3 regions of the Shewanella sp. 125m-1 genome follow, and region 3 is predicted to be linked to each of the others. Evidence: predicted binding sites of a transcription regulator. Region 3 holds the regulator's gene; each other region holds the start of a gene.
The links. The regulator LexA, encoded in region 3, represses DNA repair genes until DNA is damaged. The targets are predictions, from matches to a motif close to TACTGTATNNNNATACAGTA.
Positions count from the first base shown of each region.

Region 1: the regulator LexA is predicted to act here: its motif matches at 1,510-1,529, upstream of dinG (ATP-dependent DNA helicase DinG).
Region 2: the regulator LexA is predicted to act here: its motif matches at 1,315-1,334, upstream of dinB (DNA polymerase IV).

Region 1 is NZ_JBRILT010000015.1:4,178-7,466, reverse strand. Features, by position in the region: gene ACVBIK_RS08855 (DNA polymerase II) at 1-1,452, opposite strand, end outside; gene dinG (ATP-dependent DNA helicase DinG) at 1,553-3,289, shown strand, end outside.
Region 2 is NZ_JBRILT010000009.1:1,628-4,916, forward strand. Features, by position in the region: gene ACVBIK_RS06320 (methyl-accepting chemotaxis protein) at 1-1,147, shown strand, start outside; gene dinB (DNA polymerase IV) at 1,359-2,435, shown strand; gene ACVBIK_RS06330 (aminoacyl-histidine dipeptidase) at 2,671-3,289, opposite strand, start outside.
Region 3 is NZ_JBRILT010000004.1:28,300-31,588, forward strand. Features, by position in the region: gene ushA (bifunctional UDP-sugar hydrolase/5'-nucleotidase UshA) at 1-1,226, shown strand, start outside; gene lexA (transcriptional repressor LexA) at 1,735-2,355, shown strand; gene ACVBIK_RS03115 (cell division inhibitor SulA) at 2,352-2,876, shown strand.

The sequences.
Region 1 (3,289 bases), on a different contig from region 3:
TAAGAAGCCTTGAACGGCTTTGTCTTGCTGTTGATGACTTGCAAGATTTAGCCCCTCAACCAAGCCTTTAGGATCTATAAGGAAGGTGCGAATAATTGAAGGGTATAAGCTTTTAAAATCGAGCACTAAAATATGGCGGTACAGACCCGGTACCGAGTCCATCACATAACCACCAGGGCTTTCTATGCCATCACTAACAGGTTTACTCGGCGCAACAAAGCCCGCTCTATGCAGATGAGGAAGGTATAGATTGTTAAATGCCGCGACAGATGCACCAACACGGCCAAGCTCTAAACCTGTAAGTTTGGCGCGCTCAATGACAAAATCAAATAACTGGGTCTTCTGAAAAATATCCCAAACTAAGCGGCTATCGGTTAGGTTATAATGCGCCAACGCGGGCTTATCATTTAAAAATAGATCGTTGATTTCATCAATACGATTATCAACATTATGAATCGCTTTACCTTCATCCAGCAGTTGCTGCGCTACAAACTCCAATGAATAGCGATCAAATTGATAAAAAGCGGCCTTAAGCCAATCAATACCATCTAATACGACACGGCCAGGAAGCGACAAGGTTTCGGGTCTAAACTTATCTTCGACCTTCCAACTAAGAGTGTGGTTATCACGGCCAATATTAAGGGTGATGTTATGGTGTTTCGCTCGGCGATAAAGCAAGGCCAAATCAAAAGTGACCACTGACCAACCAATAATAATGTCGGGATCATATTCATTAAACCAGGCAATTAAGCGATGTATTAAATCGGCTTCAGTTTGTGCCCATTCAATATAATCTTGCTCACAAGCTTGGCTCTGTCCGACCATAATGACCTTTTGGTAGACGATACCCTCGACCGTTTGCCCATACAGACCAACTGAGTAGAGTTCGCCGCTAAAGCTGCACTCAAAATCTAAAGAAATTGCTTTGAGGCTTATGCTTGATTCAGTCTTACGCGCGCGGCTTGCAATAAACAGTGGTTGATGTTTAACCGGATCTAAGTCCTCAGCTGCAACTTGTTGTTTGTCTATAAAATGCTCTTGGAACTGTCCCTGAAACTCTGCATCTAATGCAATAAAGCGTTCAATTAAAAATCGATGTTCAGCTTTAACATCGGCTTCAAACAGCTCAATATCGAGATCTTTTGCAGCTCTCACTAACGTGCGTAACTGCCTAGCATCGCTACAATAAAGTCCTGATACGGGGATATTTTGAAAGCTCTTAAGTGAGAGTTCACGACGGCGGATCCCTCTGAGACCAGCGCAGTGTAATAAGCGAGATGCATCAGTCGAATGTATAAAGCAAACATGCTCCTGATGAGGGATTTCAACTGTTATAGGGCCCGTTTGGGTTTGAATAAAATACTGTAAAATAAGGCTGCCCTGCCGGTGGATGGCATGGCGAGTCAATACTCTACCTTTAATCACTTGCTGCATGCTCAACCTTGAATTCATACTTTATACTCAATTAAATACACTATTAATCACTAAACGCTTCTTAGGCTAAGTAATCACTGTTATTATGTACAGCACTATTTATTAGCTCAGTGCATTCATGTTATCCGCAGACGTTAAAACTCAAATTCGTACTATATATAAGGGCATTTCTGCATCCTTGCCTAACTTTCGTCCTCGTCGAGAGCAAAACTATATTGTTGCGGAAATATCAAAAACGCTTGCTGGAGAATATGACAAGAACCGCCGTATTATCGTGGTAGAAGCTGGCACGGGTATTGGTAAATCACTGGCTTATATTCTGGGCTCAATTCCACTGGCATTGGCCAGTAAGAAAAAGGTCTGTATTGCAACGGCGACAGTCGCACTGCAAGAGCAGCTGCTGCATAAAGACCTGCCTTTTTTTCTGCAACAATCAGGGCTCGACTTTACTTTTGGTTTAGTCAAAGGCCGTCAACGCTATGTATGTTTATCTAAGTTAGAAATGTTAGTTGGCCCAGATAACAGCACCCAAATGGCAATGTGGCAAACCAAGCCAGACCAAAGCCAAGTCGACATGTTAGATGGTTTATTAAAAGACTATCAAGCAGGCACTTGGAATGGTGAACGCGATACGTTAACTAAGCCACTACCAGATCACCTATGGCAACAGATAGCATGCGATAAACATAGCTGTCATCGCCAACTTGCTAACCATAGAAACTGTCCTTTTCATAAGGCACGTGAAGATATCGATACGTGGGATGTGCTGATTGCTAACCATAGCTTGCTATTTGCTGATCTAGAGCTCGGTGGTGGCGTAATTTTGCCTGATCCCGAAGATCTATATTACATCATCGATGAAGCGCACCACCTACCTATTGTCGCCAGAGACTTTAGTAGCGCACAGTCGACCGTGCGCGGCGCAACTGACTGGCTTGATAAACTGAGCAAGACCACCAGCAAACTGCAAAACCAGATTAAAAGCAACTATATTATCGCGCCCGCGCAGTCGATGCTCGACCATATCGGTGATATTGCGGCTCAACTTAATCAAGTGGCGCAGTTTTGTGACGCGCAATCAGCAAAATTTGATAACCCAGAAAATCGTTTCCGGTTCGAACACGGTAAATTGCCTTCTGCATTATCGGTTCAAGCTGAAAATCTAGCAACGGCATCCAATTTGGCACTAAAGCAATTTAATAAAATGCTTAGCCTGCTAAACGAAGCAATAAAAGATGGCGAGATCCCCAAGCATCAATCAGAAGCATTACTATCTGAAACAGGCTTTATGCTGCAACGGCTTGAGAATTCACAAAAGCTGTGGAAGATGATGGCCAAAGAAGACAGCCCGAAAGGTGCACCTATGGCACGTTGGATTGAGCAACTAACGGGTAAGCAAGCCGATTACCTCTTTAGCGCCTCGCCAATAGAGGTCGGATTTATGCTAGAAAACCTGTTATGGAATAAGGCCGCTGGTGTCGTACTTTGTAGTGCCACATTGCGCGCGTTAAACAACTTCAATCACTTTACTCATCAAGTCGGGCTATCGATTAATGACGGCAGTCGCTATTTAGCTTTAGACTCGCCTTTTGATTTTGAGCAAAACGCGACCCTATTTTTACCTAGAATGGACTGCGAGCCAACGGATGACAAGTATACCGATGAGTTAGCCAAGCATATCATCGCACTGGTCGAAGACGAGATGGCAAGCTTAGTCTTGTTCGCCTCTTATTGGCAGATGGAAAAAGTCGCCGACTTAGTCGAAAGTAAAATTAAAACAGGACTACTGATCCAAGGAACCCTGCCAAGACAAGAAATTCTGAAGCAGCATAAGGCCCGATGTGATGAAGGCAAA
Region 2 (3,289 bases), on a different contig from region 3:
CGGGAGTTATCCTGAGCAAAAATGGCACCTAGCCTTCATGCTGCCAACCGCAGTTATAGAAGCACCTGTTACCGATGCGATTGTCAGCTCGATATTATTGTCATTTTTGATTATGGCATTAGTTGGGATGACAGTTTGGACCACGTTATTACCCTTTAGAAAGCAGGTAAATAATTTATTGTTAGCGATGGAAGACATTGCCGAGGGAGATAGCGATCTTGCTAAGCGCATCGACATGAATAGAGAAGATGAGCTGGGTAAGCTCGGTGATGCATTTAACCGTTTTGCGGCGAAGGTGCAGGGCATGCTGCAGGAGACTCGTGAGCTAACGCTGCAAGTAGAGCAAGGTGTGAATGATGCGTCTGCTGTGAGTCGTCAAGCATTGCAGTCGGTGAGTCAGCAAAAACAAGAGATAGCTTCTGTGGCCACGGCCGCTACCGAAATGGCACACACTAGCCAAGAGATGGCCGCAAGTGCCCAAAGAGCCAGTGAATTTGCTGATAAGGCGCAGATTCAGTCGAGTGAAGGCAGTGAGATTGTCGCTCAAGCGACTCAAGGCATGCAGGCGTTATCTAAACAGGTGATTGATGCGGCAAAGGTGGTTAAGCAACTTAGAACCCGTTCTGAGCAGATTGGCGAGGTACTTAATGTTATTCGTGGTATCGCAGAGCAAACAAACCTGTTAGCACTAAACGCAGCGATTGAAGCGGCGAGAGCGGGTGAACAAGGCCGAGGCTTTGCCGTTGTGGCGGATGAGGTAAGAACCTTAGCATCTCGCACGCAAGACTCGACCGCAAACATTCAAGAGATCATCCAGACACTACAACAAAATGCCAATGAGGCTGAGCAAGTGATGGAGTCAGGGGTTGAGCAAGCCAATATGGGGCAAGGTCTTACCGCTAAAGTTGAAGTGGCACTGGATAGCATCACGAGTGCCATCGAAGCGATTCAGCAGCAAACCATAGAGATCTCCACCGCTGTAGGTCAGCAAGCGATTGTGGCCGAAGAGGTTGCTTGTAATGTTGAAAATGTTCGCGCGTTATCGGATGAGTCGTTAGCAGCGAGTGAGGCACTATCAAATAACTTTGACGAATTTGCACAGGTGAGTCGATCCCTCGGTGACAACATTAAGCAGTTTAAGATCTAGACTTAAAATGACAGCGTTTTGAAATCTGACTGAGTTTACATGTGACTGAGTGTTGAAATGGGAAGCCAAACGGCTTCCCTTTTTATTGCCTAGGATTAATCGATCGCCCTGATCAACAAGGGCGAATGGTTAGCTTAAAACAGGCTAAAGGTATGCTTTTTATTGAATACTGTTTTTATATACAGTAGTATTCTGTACGGAGGATATTGGCTTGCAAAAAATTATTCACGTCGACATGGACTGCTTCTACGCAGCGGTGGAGATGCGCGACTTTCCTGAGTTAAGAGGCAAACCTATTGCTGTGGGAGGACGCAGTGATCGCCGTGGCGTGATCAGTACCTGTAATTACGAAGCTCGAGAATTTGGGGTTCGTTCAGCCATGGCGTCAGGCTATGCGCTAAAGCTTTGTCCTGACTTGATATTAGTCCCTGGGCGTATGCAGGTATATAAAGAGGTTTCTAGCCAGATTAGGGCTGTATTTGAACGATATACTGACTTGATAGAGCCTTTATCCCTTGATGAGGCTTATCTTGATGTGACAGAGAGTCCCCATTGTAAAGGCTCTGCGACCTTGATGGCCGAGGCTATTCGAGCCGATATTTTAGCCGAGACCGGTTTAACTGCTTCGGCAGGCATCGCGCCAGTTAAGTTTCTTGCCAAGATAGCATCCGATTTAAATAAACCGAATGGACAATATGTGATCCGCCCAGACATGATTGATGAGTTTATAAAAACCTTACCACTGATAAAAATTCCCGGTGTTGGCAAGGTGACCGCTAAAAAGTTAGCCGATCTGGGGCTGCATACCTGCAGCGACATTCAGCTTTATCCTGAAGCTAAGCTAATAGAAGGGTTTGGTAAATTTGGAGCAGTGCTGATTGAGCGCGCTAAAGGGATAGACAAGCGAGCGATTTCGCCCAATCGTGAGAGAAAATCAGTCGGCGTTGAAACTACACTGGCTAAAGATATCCATACCCTTGAGCAATGCCGTGCGGTGATGCCACAACTTATTCAAGAGCTCGCAGGGCGGGTGAGCCGTAGCGCTAAGGATAGAGTGATCAACAAGCAAGTGGTTAAGCTAAAATTTGAAGATTTTAAGCAGACCACGATTGAGCATCGCAGCGATGAGATCTCGGTGAATCTGTTTTATCAGCTACTGGAGCAAGCGATGGAAAGGCAAAATGAGCGAGGTATTCGCTTATTGGGTGTATCGGTCGGTCTCGCCTCGAATAGTGTCGCTTCTGAGCATGATGATATAGATAGCTCGCAGATGGATTTAGGTTTTTAAGCACACCGTCAGAAATAGCTCATATTTTAGTTTTACTTCGACGTTAAAGGCTAATAATAGCTGCCAATATTGGCCAACAGTTGTGATGTTAACGGTAATGTTAATTTTTTCATCAGGGCTGTGTGGGTAACAATTACTTAGGACTAAAGCGCCAATTGATACCTTATCCTCTGCTATAGATAGTAAAGGCCACTTATGACTAAGTGGCCTTATTCTTATAAAGCTGTTTTATTGATTAGCCTTTAACTGGTGTACGCTCCAGTACCGCTAACAATAGCTTCCAGTATTGGCCAACAGTAGTAATGTTAACTTTTTCATCAGGGCTGTGTGGGTAGCGAATGGTTGGGCCAATAGAAACCATATCCATTTCAGGGTAAGGCTTCTTAAATAGACCACATTCAAGACCTGCATGGATCACCATAATCGTCGGCTCTTTGTTATAAATTGCCTCGTAGGTTTCGCGTACGCTTGCCATAACGGGTGAGCTATTGTCTGGCTTCCAGCCTGGGTATGCACCACTAAATTCAACATTCGCTCCAGCAAGGTTAGCCAGTGAGCTCAATACGCCTTCAACTTCTTCGCGACCTGAATCAATAAGAGAGCGAATTAAGCATAAGATTTGCACGCTATTGTCATCGGTACTGATCACACCCACGTTAAGTGATGTCTCTGTAACACCTTCTACTTCGTCACTCATGTGAATGACGCCATTAGGGCAAGCATTAAGCACGTCAATTAAGATCTGTTGTGACTCTTCACTCATGACCTGTTTTTCTGCTGGGATCTCTTCTAGCGTTAGAATCGTACCTGGATCGGCGATGGCTAACTCTTGACGAACTAAGGCTTGAAACGCT
Region 3 (3,289 bases):
AACGCTACTTCGAACCCTACAAGCTATTCGAGGTTCAAGGCTTGAAGCTAGCCGTAGTCGGCCTGACTACCGAGCATACCGCTGAGATAGGTAATCCAGAATTCGTTGAAGATCTAAAATTCACTTCAGCACAAGCTGAGGCAAAAAATATTTTGGCAGAGCTTGAGCAGAAGCATCAACCGGATCTTGTTTTTAGTCTCACCCATATGGGTCACTATGAAAATGGTAAACATGGAAGTAACGAGCCCGGTGATGTTGCTCTTGCCAAAAGCCTAAAGCCTGGCCAGATCCAAGCAATCATTGGCGGACATTCACAGTTGCCTGTGTGTATGGAAGGGGACACTGGTGAGTACGTAGAAGATTATGGTCGAGATGAGCCTTGTAGGCCTGATCGTCAAAATGGCACTTGGATCATGCAAGCCTACGAGTGGGGAAAGTTCGTTGGTCGCGCCGATTTTGAATACTATGGTGGTAAGCTACACTTGGCAAACTACGAGTTAGTACCAGTGAATACAGAAACCAAGTTTGGTTCCTACTATCCGCCTCATATGCTAACGCCTAAGGATAAGGAAACCCTCGAACTGCTTCGGCCCTATCAGCGTAAGGGGCAGCTGAAGTTGAGAGAACAGATTGGTGTTGCAAAGGCGGACTTCATTGGTAAGCGTAAGATTGTTCGTTACCAAGCTACGCCTCTGGGGGTGATGATTGCGCACGCTCAAACTCAGCTTCCTATCCCCGCAGATTTTGGGATCATAAACTCAGGTGGTATTCGAGCCACCATAAAGAAAGGGCCCATTCGATATCGTGATGTGCTTAAGGTGCAGCCTTTTTCCAACAGCGTGACTGTAACCGAGATGAATGGAGCCGAACTAAAGAAGTATTTGTCTAGGGTTGCGCTTAAGACTCGAGGCTCTGGAGGCTTTGCCCATTTTAGCGGTATCAAGATGACCGTTGACTGTAAAGCTAAAGATGTCGATATCAGAACTGTTGGTGATAAGCCCTTCAAGCTAACAGATAAATATCGATTTACCCTCCCTAGCTATAACGCTGCGGGCGGTAATAAGTATCCCAAGTTAAAGGAAAAGGCGAGAGATACCGGCTTTATTGATGCAGATATGCTTTATCAATTCATCAAAAAGCATGACACGCTCGATCCTGCCAATTATGACAGAGCGAAAGATGTTCGCTATATCAACTCCAGAAGTTCTGATGGCTGCGGCGGTTAATCTTAGCAGTTAATAAGGTTAATCAGCTGGCACCTTAGATCTCGAAACAGAGCCCAACCTTTGATTGGGCTCTGTTTTTTAAGGTATGTGTTCGGCAAACTATACCTAGCCTTTTTGTACATACCAAGGTCGTCAGCAAGTATAAAGTAGAGCAAATGCCTTGTTGCTTACCACTCCCTTCTTCTCGTTCGAGCTTTGGTAGCTGTCAGGTAAAAGTGCAAGGAAATAAAGTTGAACCAACAGCGGGCGCAAGAGGCTCAATTGCGCGGACTTATTTGTCTATGGAACAAACGCACCCGAGATACTAAATGAGTAGGCAACAAAGTCAGCTAATGAACGCTTGAGATAAAGAGGTACCTTCAGGCGCTACCCAATAACGAGTTTCACATCGCTGGATTTATTTCATTTGAAACTGGATCCCACAAAAAACAATATAACTGGTTATTACTTGCACTCAAAAAAATACTGTATATACTAACAGTTACTGTATAGAAAGACAGGGTTAACCATGAGACCACTTACACCGCGCCAAGCTGAAATTTTAGAGCTAATTAAACGTAATATTGCTGATACTGGCATGCCACCTACCCGTGCCGAGATCGCTAGACGTTTAGGTTTTAAGTCAGCCAATGCTGCTGAAGAACATTTAAAAGCCTTAGCTAAAAAAGGCTGCATTGAAATTATGCCGGGCACGTCTCGCGGTATTAAGTTAACCCAAGAAGACACTGAAGATGCAGATTTAGGTTTACCCCTTATCGGCCAAGTTGCTGCAGGTGAACCGATTCTTGCGCAAGAGCATGTCGAGCAACACTATAAAGTCGATCCCGCCATGTTCAAGCCATCAGCAGACTTCTTACTCAGAGTCCGTGGTGACAGTATGAAGAATATTGGCATACTAGAAGGTGATCTACTGGCTGTACACAAAATACAGCAAGCACGTAACGGCCAAGTGGTTGTAGCACGCGTTGAAGATGATGTTACCGTTAAGCGTTTTGAGAAAAAGGGTAACAAAGTTTTCTTACATGCTGAGAACGAAGAGTATTCACCAATTGAAGTGGATCTAGCAAACCAAAGCTTAAGCATTGAAGGTTTAGCCGTTGGTGTGATCCGTAATGGAGACTGGCAATGAACAAACTAATGGGAACGAGTCCTCGTCACCCTGGGCTGTGGCAAGATATGCCATCGACCAATATGGTGAGCAGCACGAGTAATGACATCACGACTATGGTGACCCAAACTCAAGGGCGTGATGAGCTGAACCAGATCAGTGCTCAGCTTTCACAATTGAGCCAACAGGGTCGCTGGATTGTACTGATTAGCCCGCCGAATATTGGCTACAAGCAGATGCTAGCAGCTGCGGGTGTAAGAATGGACCGCATTTTACTGGTTCATGCTAAAGATGAAGTGGAAACACTTTGGGCAATGGAAAAAGCCTTAACAAGCGGTACCTCAAGTGCGGTGATTACTTGGACCAACTCTTTAGATGCTCGTGACAATCGACGCCTACAAATCGTTGCCAAAAGCGCTCGCGCTGTCGGCATTGTCATTGAACATTCGATTGATAACACAAATAAGCAACAATCTTGTCGCTCAATCAATATGCAGGATAGTGCTTTTGGTCAAGCCTCCCTGTTTGGTGCTGTTCATTAAGCAGAACATCTCCTCGCTTTCTAATACATGATGACTAGGAGGTGCGTTTTAGTAAGCGCCTTCTAGTACAAACGATTTTCTAAAGCCCTCATTCGAGGGCTTTTTTATTATCAATAATTGAAAAAGTGATCTTGATCAATATTTAAACACCAAGTAGTGTAGGAAGTCATAACAACGATATTTTGTTATATCCGAGCGATTTAGTTGTCGGTCTTTGCTCTGGGATTAGTCCTGAATTTGAAGCTTAGACTGAGATTGGCCTGATATATTTCAGCCGTATGTGCCAACGTGGTTACACCAGCAGTGAATAGCACTGAATACAATAGCCTGTGTCGCGATCCCATTAATTGCGACTCGATAGGCAAGCCACTCGCGCACTTTGAAGTCATCGTTGCTTTTTTGGGAACTGAAGA